DNA from 3 places in the Allorhizobium ampelinum S4 genome. Region 2 is predicted to be linked to each of the others. Evidence: predicted binding sites of a transcription regulator. Region 2 holds the regulator's gene; each other region holds the start of a gene.

Region 1 (6,000 bases), 1.2 Mb from region 2:
GACGGGATCGTGCATTTATTGAAGGACCATTATGGGCCGGATTTCGACGCCGAAGCCTTTCGGGCAGTCTGGGTGGACCATTTTGATCGGTTGACCGCCCTGGAACTGAAACTAAAGGCGGGTGTCGTGGCCCTGCTCGATATGCTGGATGCCAAGGCCATTCCACGGGCTATCTGCACATCTTCCGCACATTCTCAAGTGCAACACCATCTGGCCGGCTTTGGCATTCGAGAGCGGTTCGATCACGTCATTGCTTTAGGCGACTACGCCAGGGGCAAGCCTGCGCCGGACCCTTATCTGACCGCTGCCGAGCGGCTTGGCATTGCACCCGGCGATTGTCTGGCATTGGAAGATTCCCACAATGGCATTCGCTCGGCAGCCTCGGCGGGTATGATGGCGGTGATGGTACCCGATCTCCTGGCACCGACCGATGAAATTCGGGCGCTGGCAACATTGGTCATCGATGATCTGCACCAATGCTGCGGCTTTTTTGCATAACGCGCTTTCGGAACGCCAAATACTATAAGTTTGGTAGCGTTTCGCACTTCAGATACTCCGCATAAGCTTCAAGCCACAGACAAGCTTCTGGCCTTAGACCTACGGCATGCCATCGGGTTATCGCGCGGTGCAAACTGCGTCCGTATCTTGCCAGGAGTTCACAGGTGCACACACTCGTCATTGCCCGTTATGCGGAAGAGTTGGAATGGATCGCGCAGGTCCCCAGCAATTTCGAGATTTTCATCTATAACAAGGGCGAGGAGATCACATCGCCGCAGGTGCTTGAGCGTGCCAATCATATCATTGCACGTCCCAATGTTGGGCGGGAATCTGAGACCTACCTCCATCACATGATGGGTCAGCGCCAGCGCAATCACGATTTTACGGTCTTTGCTCAGGGTGACCCCTTCACGCACAGTCCTGACTTCCTGCAATTGCTGAACAATTGGACCGACTGGGAGAAAATCCAGACGCTCTCCTGGGCATGGGTCGAAGAGAAAAATGTACCGCCGCAGAAATTTCTGGATGCGTATCGCCCGAAGCTGCGGGGTGGTCCGCGGGTCCGAGAGGAATATTTCTCGCTTTACACCTGGGGTCCGGTCGACTTTATCGACAATGGCGCATTGGGCATGGGCACGGTCTACCGCCTGCTGAACGGCGGTATGGAAGCTTACATCAATATCGCCGCGCACATGTTGCGTCGCTGCCGCATGGACCACATTGCCGACGAAGCCGAAAAGCATTTGCTCGGGACGTTTTCCTATGGTGCAATTTTCGCGGTTCGCAACGATCTGGTCACAGCCGTTTCACCCGATAGCTATGCAAGGCTCTATGATTTCGCCACGGCGCCCGTGGTGGCGCATGGCTATATCCTGGAGCGCATGTGGCTACATTTCTTCGGTGCGCCCTTTACGCTTCGCAGACTCTGATACCAAGGCTAAGGTCTCAAATACATTGAACCTTTGAGATCTTCGCAACTGGCAACGTAAGGCGCGGGGCGGATTTTCATTCCGCTGCCGCAACCTTGGGATCGAACCGCCACTTCCGCCGGATCGCGCTTTCCAGATCGAGCCGGTGATGACGGGCAAAAAGCAGAACATGCCCGAAAAGATCGGCCGTTTCATCGGCGAGCAGTTGGCGCATTTCGTCTTCGCTCATGCCCTTTTGGCGACCGCGACCGCTGACGCGGTTTGCCGCTTGAACCAGCTCCCCCGCTTCCTCCAGTAATTTCAGCAGGAACCAGGTCTCGTCCCGCTCGACACCATTGGCCGCTGCATAGGTAGCCGACGCCTTTTCAAAACGCTCCATCAGATCAGACAGCATATCGTTCTCCATTTGTTCTTGACTTTATCGCGCGATTCCGCGAGATTGTCGAGACTGAAAACCAACGCGGCAAGAAAGATTGAACAGCCCAGGATGTGCACCGCCATCCAACGGAAATTTGGGCGCTCTTCGTCTTATAGCGAGGCATCGAAAATGCTGATGGAAAAAGAAGCGAAAACTATCCATTGGCTAGAAAACGAGAGTGCCGCCTATCGATGAGATAGACGGCACGAAGGATATGGATAGGAGATCAGAGCAGGTTCGCCGGAAAGGCTTAGCCTCGCGCTGGCATCAGCACGCAATCATAGCTGCTTTTCACCAGCCGCTCACAGGCGCTTTGAGCATCGTCCTTGTTGGGAAAGCCGGTGAAGCGGGCGCGGTACACGGTGGCGCCATTGCGGGTGACGGCTTCGGTATAGATATCGCGGTCGGCCAGCGGCCCACCGATCTTGTCGCGGACCATTTGCAGCAGGCTCATGGCTTCTTCGGCGCTGGCGGCAGCCGCAATCTGGATTTGCCAGGTTCCGTCGCGATGCAGCGGAATGGGCTTCAGGGGACGCGGATGGGCGCCCGCAATCAGGGCTTCCGTGGCTGCGGCAGCGTTGTTGGCGCCACCACCGGCATAAGCATTGCCAAAGCGGGAGCCGAGAACCGGCGCATCGGCCTGCGCGCTGACGGAGGCGACCTGAGAAGCAACCTCTCTGCGGTCGATTGGGGCGCTGCGGTCGAGCGGCAAGGGAATGCTGCCAGTGGTCTGGGCAATGACAATAGGAGCGGTCGGAGCAGCGCTGGCGATCAGCGAATTGCCGTCGGATGCCTTACCGATATTCTTGGTGATCAGCTGCGCCATCAGATTGTCACGGCTGGCGCCGCTACGGCCGCCCATGATCACGCCGATCACCCGGCGCTTGCCATCGGCCACGGCGCTGACCAGATTATAGCCGGATGCGTTGGTGTAACCGGTCTTGATGCCGTCCATGCCCTTGTAGCGGTACATGAGATTGTTATGGCCATTGATGGTGCGGCCACGAAAGGCAAAGCTGCGGGTGGAAAACAGCGCGTAATCGCGGGGAAAGTCGCGCAGCAGTGCTACGCCGAGGGTGGACATGTCGCGGGCGGTGGTGATCTGCCGATCGTCTGGAAGGCCGGAGGCATTGACGAATGTGGTATTGGGCATGCCGAGCTGGCGCGCCTTGGCGGTCATCATCGCCGCGAAATTCTCTTCCGTCCCGCCGAGCTTTTCGGCCATTGCGGCGGCGGCATCATTAGCCGACAGGGTCACCATGCCCAGCACCGCCTCGCGTACGGTAATTTCTTCACCCGGCTTGAGGCGAAGCTTGGTGGGCGGACGTGATGAGGCGTATTTGGAAAAGGGCACGGGGCTATCCCAGCTCAACGTGCCACGGCGAATCGCATCGAAAACCATATAGATGGTCATCATCTTGGTCAGCGATGCCGGATGGTTGGGCATATCCGCATTTTCCGAGGCGATCACCCGACCGGTGCGCGCATCCAGCAGAAGCTGGGCGCTGCCTGCAAGAACCGGGCTGGCCATCATGCTGATCGACACAAACAACGATAGCGCGATCAGGGTCCTGCTCATTCGGCCTCCAGACTGGTTACACTGCAAATACTTGGGCAAATTCATCGGCAAATTCACGAAAACGACCTCGAACACTTCACGGAACCGGCACGAGGACGTGCTGGCATTAGACCCAAAATGGGGCAGGAAATTGTGCAACGCCTTCATCTTGCCCAATATTGTTAATGAAGAGTTGCCCAATTATGGCAACTCTGTGGAATCTGCAGGGTTTCCCCCTTCGTTCCTATCAGAATCGAGAAGAAATACAGCCCCCTCGCCGCGCTCGCCCGCCATATCCTGGGGATTGAAGATATTGCAATGCGTCATCGACAGGCAACCGCAGCCGATACAGCCGTCGAGATCGTTGCGCAATTTGCCGAGCATGGCGATGCGCCGGTCCAAACTGTCCGCCCAACGTGTCGCAATCCGGCGCCAGTCCTCCCGGCCCGGCGTCTGGCCTTGCGGCAGATCCGCCATGATCGCCGCGACCTCCTTCAAGGGAATGCCGAGCGCTAGCGCCGCCCGAATAATTGCCACGCGGCGTAGCACGTCCCGGTCGTAGCGCCGCTGGTTGCCGCTGGTGCGCCGGGCGCGAATCAGGCCCTTGCGCTCGTAAAAATGCAAAGCCGAAACCGCAACGCCGCTGCGCTCCGCCAATTCACCGACGCTCAAACCCTGCATCCGCATTTTTCCTCTTTACCTCAACTTAGGTTGAGGTTGTAGCGTGGCGATCATCAATTGACCAGAGCAGATGGCAAGGACTGAAAAAATATGGAAATTCAGGAGATTAACCCCGAATCCGCAGAGACTGATGCGACGATGCCGGAGAATGGGCATTGGCGCGATCTGTTCGCCCCGGGCCTCGGAGCAGCAACCGTCATGGTCAGCCTTGGTGTTGGACTGCATGCTTTCAACGCCTTCCTTGTTTCAACCGCCCTGCCCTCGGCCATTGCCGAGCTTGGTGGCGCGCAGTGGTTGCCCTGGACCAGCACGCTTTATCTGGCCGCATCGATTGTGGCAGGCGCAAGTTGCGCCAGCCTCAAGGCCCGGGTCGGCACCCGAGGCGCGCTCGCTATCGTCACGTTGATATTCCTGGCGGGAACACTAACCGCCGGTCTGGCGGGATCGATGGCGGGCATCATCATCGGGCGGGTCTTGCAGGGGCTTGGGGAAGGCGCTGTCCTGGCTCTGTGCTATATGCTGATCTCGACGCTGTTCCCGCGCAGGTTGATTGCCCGCATTTTCGGTATCGAAGCCGCCGTCTGGGCGGTGTCGGCCTTTGGGGGGCCAGTACTGGCCGGGCTGTTGACTGAGGCGATTTCGTGGCGCGCAGCCTTCCTCGTCAACGTCCCCGCCGGCATCGTCTTTCTGATTTTGGCCAGGATCGCCGTTCCAAAAGGGGAGAAAAATGGCAAAAAACCGGCCAATCCGGGTGGCTTGCCGATAGGCCGACTGAGCCTGCTGCTGGTCGGGCTGGTGCTCCTGCTGGCCGCAAATCTGACGGCGCTGGAGATCTCCCGAAACACCATGATCGGCATGGCGCTTGCCGCTTGTCTGCTGTTTGTCGCGCTCGACAGAAACAGTCTTCAGCCGATCCTGCCCGCGGGCGCCTTTGTGGCGTCAACACCGGTCGGGCTTGGCCTGTGGATCGTGTTGCTCATGCCACTTTCCGAAGCGGCTCTTGGCGTCTATCTCGTCTATACGCTGCAACATCTCTGGTCGATGGGACCAATGGCAGCGGGTGCGTTGAGCGCGCTGATGGCGGTCAGCTGGAGCCTAACGGCTGTAATCACCGCCAATATCTCCACCCAAAAAGCCAGAGAAAGACTGATCCTGCTGGGGATCTTCACCGAGGCTGGCGGCCTTGCCGGCATCACGCTTGCCATTGCAACCGGTCACCTACCGGGACTGATCCTGTCGCTTATCGCCGTGGGCATGGCCTTTGGCATGGCGTGGGCGGCGCTCAGCCAGACAATGATGGAGGCGAGCCCACCTGACGACCGCGACCGGACCTCAGCACTTTTGCCCACATTGCAGACCGCCGGTTATGCCATGGGGGCCGCACTGGCCGGTCTCATTGCCAATCGCTCAGGCTTTTCCGGCACGGCATCGCCGGAGGTGCTGCGCCATGCGGTCGGCAATAGCGTCCTGTTTGGCCTGGCCTGCCTTGCTCCGGCAATCCTGCTGGCGCCCTGGATGGTGAGAAGCCTGAGGAAAACCCGGTGAGATCCAGGCTCTTCCATAGATTTTATCCTGAGAACAACAGTTTAATCGCCGGAGTCGGGCTTAAAACCGGAGCCGATGCACAATTCCTTAAATCCGTACCATTAATCTGGCATGTATTGAGACGATAACCCTTTGGGCCGGATGGGACTGCCCATTCGATTAAACCGATCCGGTCCATTCCGGACACCTGTTATAGAGCATCTTTTTTCAAAGACAGCGCAGCCGCGGCTGCCGGAAAACCACGTATGGATGGGACTATTTTCAAGCAGGGGCTGATCGCGGGCGGACTGGTCGCGGCGGGGATGGCGCGCAGGTTCGGTGCGTGGAAGGATGCGCGCGGACTCGGCGCGATCTTCACCCTGCATCAGGTG
Region 2 (6,000 bases):
CAGTTCCTTGCCGCTGGCGCTGCGCCACGGTGTTGCTTTGGCTGGCCTGACCCTGCTATCTGACAGGGCAACAGACGAGGACCTCACCGCAGATCGCCTCGCCGCGCGCCTTGACCTTGTTGGCGAGCCGCGCGCCCTTCCCCGCCAAACGAGTTCCCGATCATGACCCGTTCGATTTCTCCGCTCCTGCCCATCGTATACGCCCGCGAAGTGGCTGCGGCCAAGACGCGCAATGCGCCTATTGTCGCGCTGGAATCCACCATTATCACCCATGGCATGCCCTATCCGAAAAATGTCGAGATGGCGCAAAGCGTGGAGGCAATCATTCGCGACGGTGGTGCGGTCCCGGCGACCATCGCCGTGATTGAAGGCGTTTTGCATATCGGGCTGGAAGAAGATCAGTTGCAAAAACTGGCGCAAATGACTGATGTCCTGAAGGTCTCTCGTGCCGATCTCGCCTACGCCATTGCCGAACGCCGCACCGGCGCTACCACGGTAGCCGCGACGATGATCGCTGCCGCCCGCGCCAATATCTCGGTTTTTGCCACCGGCGGCATCGGCGGCGTGCATCGTGGCGCAGAAGAAAGCTTTGACATTTCAGCGGACCTGGAAGAACTGGCCCGCACCCCTGTCATCGTCGTCTGCGCCGGAGCAAAAGCTATTCTTGATATTCCCAAGACATTGGAAGTCCTGGAAACCCGTGGCGTACCTGTCGTGACTTACGACAGCGACGAATTTCCAGCCTTCTGGTCGCGGGAATCGGGCTTGAAAAGCCCACTTAAACTGGAAAGCCCCGCAGCAATTGCCAATTTCCAGAAGGTACGCGACCAATTGGGCATTGATGGCGGCATGTTGATCGCCAATCCCGTGCCGGAAGCAGAGGAAATCGCGCGCGAGGAGATGGAAATCTATATTGGCCGGGCGCTGGCCGCGGCTGAACGCGAGGAAATCACTGGCAAAGCCGTCACGCCTTTCCTGCTCGACGCAATCTATCACCTCACCGACGGCCGCAGCCTGACCACCAATATCGCGTTGGTGGAAAACAACGCGCGTCTTGCCGCGGAAATTGCCGTCGCGATGCTGTAAGCCACTGATATCAAAATGGATCGGGGGTGATAATGTCCCCGATCAGACACTGCGGCAGATTATTGTTGTCGATTTATCGTTGGCCATCCGCACTGAAACAACTTGCTACCAACTTTCATTCCGCAATTTCACGTCTTCGATAGTATCGATTTTCTCTATCTTTCTGCCCATTCCCAACCGACAGTCGTCAGGACAATAAAGCAAAGGCTTTCTGTTTCTATAGGAGCCTCTCAGCCTCCCGTATTTAAAGGATGCTTCTCGTTCGTCTCCTCTTCAACGCCGTCTCTCGCCGCGTCATCGAAGGAAATTTGCAAGAAGGACTTGCGGAACACAACTGGAACAGATAGCGTATGTTCTGTATTTGTTTCATAATTCAAAGGGTAGGTCCCAATGCTGACTCGCAAGCAACAGGAACTTTTGCTGTTTATACACGAGCGCATGAAGGAGTCTGGGGTGCCGCCCTCCTTCGATGAGATGAAGGATGCCCTGGACCTCGCCTCAAAATCCGGCATTCACCGGCTGATCACCGCTTTGGAAGAGCGCGGTTTCATCCGTCGCTTGCCAAACCGTGCACGAGCGCTGGAAGTTATCAAGCTGCCAGAGGCCATGACCTCCAGCATACCGCCCCGACGTACAGGATTTTCGCCATCCGTCATTGAAGGCAGCCGAGGCAAGTTGCAGGCAGTTCCATCCGCTCCGGCCAAACAGGTCGAGGAAGTACGCAATTCCTCATCCATACCTGTCATGGGCCGTATCGCGGCAGGCGTGCCGATCTCCGCTATCCAGAACAACACCCATGACATTTCCGTGCCGATGGAAATGCTGGGCAGCGGCGAACATTACGCCCTTGAGGTCAAAGGCGATTCGATGATCGAAGCTGGCATTCTCGATGGCGACACGGTGATCATCCGCAACGCCACCACCGCCAATCCGGGCGATATCGTCGTTGCTCTGGTAGACGATGAGGAAGCCACGTTGAAACGCTTCCGCCGCCGTGGGGCGTCCATCGCGCTGGAAGCTGCCAATCCGGCCTATGAGACCCGGATTTTCGGACCGGACCGGGTAAAAATCCAGGGCAAGCTTGTCGGTCTTATTCGTCGCTATCACTAAGCTCACTGACATCTCCAGCGCCTGACTGGACGTCGTCGCTGGCAGCAGATGGAACATTGGCGTGGGCCGTACCATTCGGTCGATCATAGCGATTGCTGCGCCAGTCGAAATAACGATGGCGGGTCCAGGGCCGATACTGATTTTGAAATGCCGTAACGATATGCAGCGTTCGGGTGGCGGGATCACCAAGCGTGATCTCCATTGCACCGAACCGTCGCAGATCGTTACGGGTCAGGACTTTCGGGGGACGTGACAGCATCGGTCCAGCGTTAGCGGCCTTCTCGGTTTGCAAGAAGGCGAGAGGTTCGCCCGCTTCTATTAGGGACGGGGAATTCTGGTCTGAGTTTGAGGCGCCGCCCTTCACTTGGCTATCTGTGGGCACTGCAACACCCTTCCCCGGTACCGTCGTTACACTGGCTGCAGAAATGTCTCCCGCTTGCGTTCGGCTGATCGTTTGGGAGCGAACGGACGGGCTGCTGTTGTCAGATGGCAGCATGTCACCATCGGCCATGATCCGTTCAATTTCAACGTCCGCCCCAGTCGCGTCTTCCGCAGGCTCCCGGGTAACGGTGGTTTCGTTTTTTTCTGAGGGAATAGTGGATGCTATCGGCGCCTTACATTCGGCATCACGGCCGGCCTCAGTCGAAACGATCAGGTCGGACAGGGCGCAAGCGGCCTGGTTGTAGTCGCGGTTCTGCACCAGGCTGACGGTCCAACCATTGCTGAGCCTCGCGAGGCAAAAGGCATCGGTGCGGCAATGGAAAAGATCAGGTTTTTTATCGGCCTTCTCCTTTGCCGTCGTCATCTCCGCCATCGCCTGTTGCGGCTCTACTGGCTCTCTTCCCTTGACTTTTTGGCCCCCCGTCTTTGTTTTTCCGGCCCGCGTTGTTTCCCGCGCCTTGTCCTCGCCTTTCCCCGCGCCCTGTTGGCCTGTCTCGATCTCAACAGCTGCCAGCTTGGGCAATATTTCAGGCGCAATCGGATCGGCAATGTCGAGCACTGAGCGCCATTGGTTGAAAATGAAACTCGGCGGACGCTTCTTGTTGGTGGCGATGGTCAAGAGATGGCGGTCGTCGGTCCGAAAGAGAGCGAACAGTTGGCCATCTTCGGATATGGCGAGATCGGGCAGTGGCGGATCGGTTTTTATCGCCTCATAGCCAAACGCCGTCAGCATCATCGCCACGCCAATCAGCCGCAGCCGCGTCTTCATCAGGGTCAGTATCAGCAGGCCGGTTGCCGAGACCGGCAGAAACCACCACTCGAACCGGCCGAAGGTGAAGCCATTACCCCAGCTCGCGACCTTGCTGGCAATCATCAATACGCCCTCAAGGCCAAGCCCCATCAACTGGATCGGCCATTGGTCCAGACCGAACGGCATGAGCAGCACGCCGATCATCGCCGCTGGCATGACAAGCATCGACATAAGGGGAGCCGCCAGGAGATTTGCCTCCAACCCATGCAATCCGACCCGGTGGAAATGCGCCGCTGAAAACATCGCTGTGGAAAAACCGCCAAGTGCAGAGGTCATCAGAATGCCGCTGACCAGCGTCATCAACGGCTTCAGCACTGTCAGCGCCGGGATCGCCGGCAGGATGGGAGGCATTCTTGGGCGTTGGCGCCAAAGGTCGAATCCGGCGATCAGGGCAAAGGTGGCTGCAAAGGACATTTGCAGGCTCGGTCCCATGACCTGGGACGGCGAGAGGAGAATCACAAGGATAGCCGCCAGCGCGGCATTGCGCAGGCTGAGCACAGGTCGGTCGAAGAAAGCCGCCGACAGCATGATAACCATCATCAGATACGCGCGCTGGGCGGCAATGTCGTAGCCGGAAATGAGAAAATAGCCGGTCGTGGTGGCTATCGCCCCTGCTGCGGCAGTCTTCTTGATCGAGCGGGCCTCCGCCATGCCAGGGACAAGGCTCAAGAGGCGCCGGATCCCCACGAAGAACAGCCCACCGGCCAGTGCCATATGCAGACCGGAAATCGAGATGATATGGGCAAGGCCGGAAACGCGAAGATCGTTATTGGCCTCCTCCGAAAGGCCGCGCCGCTCGCCGGTCACAATCGCCACGGCAAACGCGCCCGCATCGCCCGGCACGATGGCCCTGATACGATCAGAAATGCCATTGCGCAATTCCTGTGTCGTTTCATCCAGCTTGATTCCGGCACGCTCCCAAAAATCCGGTGGCGCTATCTCTGGTCCCGGCAGAAATGGCTTGGGTGGCTGGTAAAAATAGCCGATCGCGCCGGTGCCCGCAAAATAGGAGGCAAAGGCAAAATCGTTTAAGCCCGGCAAAGCCGGTCCGGACGGCGGGGAGAGCCGCGCCCTGCCCTCAATCCAGTCGCCGGGGTTGAAGGGAACATGCTTGCCGCGGGCCAGAAGCGCGACCTGCTGTGGCATACGCTTAAGACTAGGGTAGCGCGTTTGATGCAGTGCAATCACATATCTTTGATTGCCGTCCGCATTTGGTTCTACCGAAACCACTTTGCCGCGCACCACGGTCGTCACTGCACTGTCTATGATGATCGTGTCCAGACGCGCGGTTTGCACATCGGCTAGCAACATGCCAGCAAGACCGAGAGTTGCAATGCCGCAGACGGTGGCCAGGACAGGATGACGGTAACGGACCCGCAGCCAGACCACTCCGGCTGCACAAAAAGTCAGGAAGATCGGCAGACGGGGAAGGTCCTGCGGACGGGTAAACCACCAGATCGCACCGAGACCAAGCAGAACGGGTAAAAACAGAAATGTCCGACCATAGGCAAGCTCCTGCAGAGCATCCCGGTGGAGAGCACGCAGAAGGCGCTGCCAGCGGGAGACCAGCAGCGGCGATGCGCTGAAGTGGCCCTCGAAATCAGGGGCTTCCGCCTCGTCCTCCGGGTCTATGTGCGGACGCCGTAGAACCTCGTCAAACAGGGTTTTGGAAGAGCGACTATCCCATGGCAAGCCGCGCGCCGGACGCGCTTCTTTTTGCCTGATCAGTTCCCATTCCGCCGTATCCGGCATCGATCCTGCCGTCGCCCCGGTGCCCTGCAATGCCACACGCCTTCAAATCGCTGAAAACGAGCGGCGAGGCCCCTGAAAATTGCTTTTGTGATAATTCGGCAACAAAACTTACCTTGCCGCTAACGGCAGACTATCAATCAAAAGCTGTAGGAGAAAGGGGGTGTAAACCAAGAAAAGCAGTTCTGGCAATAACGCATGCCTGCAATGCAAGTGCCGATTTATTGCAATGCACACTTTGTCCTTTGGATAGCTTGGCATTAACCTCTGGATCATATAGCTAATTGCAACGCTTAACCTGGGACGAGGCGAAAGCTGCGTCTCCCGCCTATATCCGGAGGATCACCATGACGGAACAAAGCGCAAACTTGAAGATTGAGGACAAGGCCGTCGATCTTGACGTGCGAAGCGGCACGATCGGCCCCGATGTTATCGACATCGGCGCTCTTTATAAGCATACCGGCAAGTTTACCTATGATCCCGGATTTACCTCCACGGCATCATGCGAATCGAAAATCACCTATATCGATGGCGACGAAGGCGTGCTGCTGCACCGCGGCTACCCCATCGAACAGCTGGCTGAAAAAGGCGACTTCCTGGAAGTCTGCTACCTGCTGCTCTACGGCGAACTGCCGACAGTCGCTCAGAAAAAGGACTTCGATCACCGCGTCACGCATCACACCATGGTGCATGAGCAGATGTCGAAATTCTTCTCAGGCTACCGTCGCGACGCCCATCCGATGGCGGTCATGGTCGGTACTGTCGGCGCTCTGTCGGCTTTCTATCACGACTCGACCGACATC
Region 3 (6,000 bases), 660 kb from region 2:
CGATCAAGTATTCCTCGCCTTGGTCGGCAATCAGCAAAATCGGAATGAAGCGGGTGCGGTCCAGCGACCGCAGCTGCGAACACAGGCGCAGCGGATCGTAATCCTCCAGCGTGCCATTGACGATAACCAGGTCGAAATTGCTTTCCGCCGCCTCAAACAGCGCGGCCTGGGCGTCGGACATCGCAACAACATCGGCCACAGGCTTCAACGCCTTGATGATGCGCTCCTGCGAACTGGCGCGGCTATCGACCAGCAGAACCTGGCCGACCTCGTCCATACGACCGTCGCCGAGATGAATGTTGCTGTCTATGCCCATTTTCTGCGCCGTCTCGGCGCGGATGCGCAATTCATCGGAAAGGGTTTTCAGACGCACCAGACTTTTAACCCGGGAGATCAGTTGCAGATCGTTGACCGGCTTGGTCAGAAAATCGTCAGCGCCAGCCTTCAATCCCCTCACCCGGTCCGAAGGCTGGTCCAGTGCCGTGACCATCACCACGGGAATATGGGCCGTGCGCGGGCTGGATTTCAGCCGCTCGCACACTTCAAAGCCGTCAATGCCTGGCATCATGACATCAAGAAGGACGACGTCCACCTGGGTGCGGTCGCAGATATCCAGCGCCTTCAACCCGTCTTCCGCCGTCAATACCTCGAAATATTCCGCCAGCAGCCGCGCTTCCAACAGCTTCACATTGGCAGGAACATCATCAACAACCAGAATACGGGCTGTCATCAGCCATCACCCCTTGAAGCATGCCTGGCGCACTCGCGCGACCGGCTCTGCATGAACATTGCGCCACCCCGACAGACTGGCACTTCAGATAGAATTCATAACTTCCAGAGCGCCGCGGTCCATCAGGCATTTGACCAGATCTCACGGCGATCGCCTATGGGTTTGAGAACCCCGCGCTGCCTGCGCCTCAGGCGTCGCCCAGATAGGTCTTGATCGTTTCCAGGAATTTTGGCACGGAAATCGGCTTCGACACATAGGCCTCGCACCCACCCTGGCGAATACGTTCCTCATCGCCCTTCATGGCAAAGGCAGTCACCGCGATCACGGGAATAACGTGCAGCTCGCTATCCTGCTTCAGCCATTTGGTCACTTCCAGGCCGGAAACTTCCGGTAGCTGTATGTCCATCAGGATCAGATCGGGATGATGTTTGCGGGCCAATTCCAGCGCTTCCATGCCGTTACGGGTCTGGATGGTCGCATAGCCCGACGCTTCGATCAGATCACGAAACAGTTTCATGTTCAGCTCGTTATCTTCAACGATCATCACCTTTTTCGGCATTTTCAATCCTTGCTTTCCCGCCCTCCATGGTGGATGACAGGCGTAACAGACATAAAGATTCATTCTTTTGTGAAATAGAATTTAGCGCGATTTGGTTGAGAAATAGGTAATTCCCCGGCACATTGCGACACAAGTCAGTCAAGACAATTTAACCGTGATAAACCGAAAATAACAACCGGTTTAAGCGAGTTGGCCGGATAGAACGAACTGCCGGACGAAACAAACTGAAATGGGCATAGACTGTGCGAGACAAAGTGACGATCAAGACGGTTTCAGCAGAGCACGCCGAACAAACGGCGATTGCCGTACTGGGTTGGCTAGCGAGTGAGCCGGACATGCTGGGACGGTTTCTGTCCCTGACCGGCCTGGAGCCTCAGCAATTGCGCCTGGCCGTCAATGACCCGGAATTTCTGGCCGGACTTCTGGAGTTTCTCATGCAGCATGAACCGACCTTGCTGGAATTCTGCTCCGCCACCCAGACCCGCCCGGAAGATGTGATTGCAGCCTATCACGTCTATGTTCGGCCTGCACTTGATTCCGGTGAAATCTGATGGGCGAGATTGTCGACTTCAACCACGTTCAATTGGCGGACCGGCCATTGCTGATCAGTGACGTCGACGACGTCGTGCTGGAATTCCTGGTACCCTTCGAGGCCTATCTCGACAGCCTGGGCCATCGTCTCTTGCCGAAATCCTTTCGACTGCATGGCAATATCGTGTCAGCCAAGGATCAGCTTGCGCTGGAAGATCAGATTGTCACGGATCTCCTGCTGACGTTTTTCGAAAAGCAGGAAGAATGGCAGACGCCGTTTGGCGATGCCGTGGCCGTGCTGCAACGGATCGGCAAGATTGCCGATATTGTGTTTCTGACCGCCATGCCCCCCGCCTTTACCGCCCAGCGGCGCCGTCTGCTGGACCGGCTGGGGCTGGATTTCCCCCTCCTGGCCACGGAAAGCCCAAAGGGACCAGTTGTGAAAGCCCTGCATGGTGACAGGCCCCTGCCCTTCGCCTTCATGGATGACATGGCCCATAATCTCCATTCCGTGGGAGAGCATGCACCGGACTGTCTACTGGTGCAGATCGGGCCTCAGTCTGAAATTCATCGCCACGCGCCGCCGCCCGGCCCCCATGTATTGCGTGCCGACGATTGGCACGATGCCAGCGAGCGAGTTCTCCGCCATTTCCAGGCGCGGGTCTGATCCGCTTCCGTCTTTTACTTTTTCAGGCCATGGAGATTAGCAAGGGTTCCCCTTGCAGGCACTGAAAACCCGGCTTATGGTGGCGATGTTCAACATATGTTCTCGCCCATGTCTGCTGCGCCGCCCCTCCATTCCGGCTTTTGTCGTGATTGCCTTTCCCTACAGGCGGAAGGCAAGCGGAGATGCACGGCTTGCGGCAGCCCTCGCCTCGTCTATCACCCGGAACTGTTTAAGCTGACATTGGCCCATATCGATTGCGACGCCTTTTATGCCTCTGTTGAAAAGCGCGACAATCCAGACCTGATCGACAAGCCATTGATCATTGGCGGTGGTAAGCGCGGTGTGGTTTCCACCGCCTGTTACGTGGCCCGCATCCATGGTGTGCGCTCGGCCATGCCGATGTTCAAGGCGTTGGAAGCTTGCCCTGACGCCGTAGTCATTCCACCGAATATGGAAAAATATTCCCGCGTCGGTCGGCAGGTCCGGGCAATGATGGAGGAGTTGACCCCTCTGGTGCAACCCCTGTCCATTGATGAGGCCTTTCTGGAATTGAAAGGGACTGAGGCCCTGCATCACGCGCCACCCGCGCTTGTGCTGGCACGGCTTGCCCGGCGTATTGAAAGCGAGATCGGCATCACCGTTTCTGTTGGTCTATCCTATTGTAAATTTCTGGCGAAAGTGGCGTCCGACCTGCAAAAACCGCGGGGATTTTCGGTCGTCGGCGAGGCCGAAGCGCTGGACTTTCTGGCGCCCCGCCCTGTCACCACGATCTGGGGCGTCGGCAAGGCCTTCGCCAGCACCTTGGAAAAAGACGGCATCCGCACCATCGGACAATTGCAAACCATGGAGGAAAGCGACCTGATCCGCCGCTATGGCAGCATGGGCCAACGACTGGCACGGCTATCGAAAGGCATAGACGACCGGGACGTCCATACCAATGACCCGGCCAAAAGCGTCTCCGCCGAAACCACGTTCTTTGACGATATTTCCCGCCGGGAAGACCTTGTCCCCCATCTGCGCAAGCTCTCGGAGAAAGTCGCCTGGCGCTTGAAAAAGCAGGAACTGGCTGGACACACCGTTATCTTGAAGCTGAAGAGCGCCGATTTCAAATTACGCACCCGCAACCGGCGCTTGGACGATCCCACTCAACTTGCCGACCGGATCTTTCGCACGGGCCTGCAAATGCTGGAAAAGGAAGCCGATGGCACGAAATTTCGGCTAATCGGTATCGGCATCAGCGATTTTGCCGACCCAAGCCTGGCCGACCCCCCGGATCTGGTCGATCCGGATGCCGCCCGCCGCGCCAAGGCGGAAGCCGCCATGGACCAATTGCGGATGAAATTCGGCAAGGGCATGGTCGAAACCGGCTTCACCTTCGACAGCAATAAAAAATAGCCACTATCAAAGCGCCGTTGTCAAAGCATTGCCCGTCAACTTTGTGTGAGCGGCCATGCCGGGTAAGCAATCGTTAAAGATCGACGTTTATTTTAGGATTCAGCCTGCACGCGGCTGCATCCTTTGTGCATTTTATAAAACGCACGGCGGTATAGGCGTTTAACAACTGATTTCTCGGCACATCGTTGCTCACATGATCAGGCGACCTTTTGAAGGCCCAGTTTTCCCGGTTTACAGATGAGGGCACCATGACGGTCCGCACCATGTTTCGTTCGATGTTCCTGTCCGCTTCCCTGCTCGCGTTGAGCGCAGGCCTGTCGCAGGCCTCCGCCAGAGACGGCAGCGCATTGCAAATCATCGTGTCGAAACAGACGCAATCTCTCACGGTCTATGATGGAGACCGGATCATCGCCTCTTCGAAGGTTTCTACTGGTAAGGAAGGTCATACGACGCCGTCTGGAATCTTCTCGATCATCCAAAAGACGAAATATCACGAATCCAACCTTTATTCGAATGCGCCCATGCCCTGGATGCAACGAATCACTTGGTCTGGCGTTGCCTTGCATGAATCGAACAGCGTACCAAACCGGCCAGCCTCGCATGGCTGCGTGCGCCTGCCCGGCCAATTTGCGCGTGAGCTCTACGGCATGACCCGGCTGGGTGCGCATGTGCTGATCAGCGATGCTCCGGTCGCACCGGCTCCCATTGAACACCCGTTCCTGTTCACCCCGACGCAACAACAGCAAGGCCCGCAAATCCTGTCCGACGCCCGCCTGCGCGGTACGGACGGCACCAGCGGTACAGAACCGGTGGAAGTGGCGATGGCCGATCTGCCCCGCCCCAAACCCCCGTCCGTAATTGCCGGACAACCACCTTTGAGCCTGTTGATCACGTTTCGGGGTGAAACCGAAACCATCCATGACGCCCAACTTCTGTTGCAGGACATGGGGTTTGAGACGGGCGGCCATGACGGTCATGCCGGCCCCCTGACCCGCACGGCCATCCAGGGCTTCAAACGGTGGAAAGGTCTGCCCCTGAAGGGTCCGCTGATTACGCCGACGTTCCTGAGCGCTCTCTATAAAACTGCTGGCAAGCCGATACCACCCGTTGGCCAAATCTATGCACGCCAGGCATTCAAGCCGGTCTTCGATGCGCCTATTGTCATCGACCAGCCGGAAAAACCACTCGGCACCCATTTTTTCGCAGCGAACCTGGAGAGTGCCGGTGGGAAGGCTCATTGGCAGGTGACCAGCCTTGAGCAAACTTCCACGGTCTCAAATTCGTCGATTGTCACCATTGGCAAGATGCAGCCAAACGTCCCCAATGGGTTGGATACGGTTTTCAATCGGATTCACGTCCCCGCCGACATCCGCGAGCGTATTGAAATGACCATGACGACAGGAACCGTGATGACGATTACCGACCACGGACTAAGCCCGGATACGGTTGACGGCACGGACTTCATCACCAACCTGCCGGGATAACGGCAATACCGAAATAATCCATGTGGCCTGCGCCCGTGCAGCAGTTTTGCGACAGCGACGCCACAAAGAGTGCCTATACCAATTCAACATCCACCACACCCGGCGCGGACCGCATGGCCGCGGCGATTTCCGGGGTGATACGGAACCGTTGATTGAGTTCGACTTCAATTTCGCGGCGTCCATCCTCCTTGATCACCACGAACGAGACCAGTCCATCACCCTTGGTATTGAGATGGGCGGCGAGCGCCCGCAAGGGACTGGAATCGCGCAGATAGACACGCAACGTCTTTTGCATCTGCAAGGATTTTTCTTCCAAAGACTGCGCCGTCTGGATACGAAGACCAATGCCTTCCGGCCGTTCTTCTGCGGCAACCGTGATCACCAGTGACTTGCCCGATTCGAGCAGGTCGCGATACTGGTTCAAGCCTTCCGAAAACAGCACAGCCTCGAACTGGCCAGTGGCATCCGAAAAGGTCACGATGCCCATTTTGTTTCCGGTTCGCGTCTTGCGCTCCTGCTTTGAAATCACCGTCCCGGCCAGCCGACCCGCCGTCGCGCCTTGACGCACCGCGCCGGAAAAATCGACGAAATTCTGCACGCGCATCTTTTCCAGCAGCGGTTTATAGGTGTCGAG

What was found. The regulator LexA, encoded in region 2, represses DNA repair genes until DNA is damaged. The targets are predictions, from matches to a motif close to TGTTCNNNNTGTGTTCNG.
Region 1: the regulator LexA is predicted to act here: its motif matches at 1,824-1,841, upstream of AVI_RS04115 (MazG nucleotide pyrophosphohydrolase domain-containing protein).
Region 3: the regulator LexA is predicted to act here: its motif matches at 2,574-2,591, upstream of AVI_RS06820 (DNA polymerase IV).

The regions. Positions count from the first base shown of each region.
Region 1 covers NC_011989.1:871,361-877,360, reverse strand. The annotation lists gene AVI_RS04125 (HAD family hydrolase) at 1-498, shown strand, start outside; gene AVI_RS04120 (HAD family hydrolase) at 663-1,427, shown strand; gene AVI_RS04115 (MazG nucleotide pyrophosphohydrolase domain-containing protein) at 1,504-1,821, opposite strand; gene AVI_RS04110 (D-alanyl-D-alanine carboxypeptidase) at 2,096-3,424, opposite strand; gene soxR (redox-sensitive transcriptional activator SoxR) at 3,605-4,090, opposite strand; gene AVI_RS04100 (MFS transporter) at 4,175-5,629, shown strand; gene AVI_RS04095 (polysaccharide deacetylase family protein) at 5,875-6,000, shown strand, end outside.
Region 2 covers NC_011989.1:2,112,075-2,118,074, forward strand. The annotation lists gene AVI_RS10065 (carbohydrate kinase family protein) at 1-166, shown strand, start outside; gene AVI_RS10070 (pseudouridine-5'-phosphate glycosidase) at 163-1,086, shown strand; gene lexA (transcriptional repressor LexA) at 1,477-2,196, shown strand; gene AVI_RS10080 (ComEC/Rec2 family competence protein) at 2,177-5,236, opposite strand; gene gltA (citrate synthase) at 5,545-6,000, shown strand, end outside.
Region 3 covers NC_011989.1:1,455,932-1,461,931, reverse strand. The annotation lists gene AVI_RS06840 (PleD family two-component system response regulator) at 1-730, opposite strand, end outside; gene AVI_RS06835 (response regulator) at 918-1,289, opposite strand; gene AVI_RS06830 (DUF3572 domain-containing protein) at 1,544-1,840, shown strand; gene AVI_RS06825 (hypothetical protein) at 1,840-2,487, shown strand; gene AVI_RS06820 (DNA polymerase IV) at 2,596-3,882, shown strand; gene AVI_RS06815 (L,D-transpeptidase family protein) at 4,131-5,366, shown strand; gene dnaE (DNA polymerase III subunit alpha) at 5,440-6,000, opposite strand, start outside.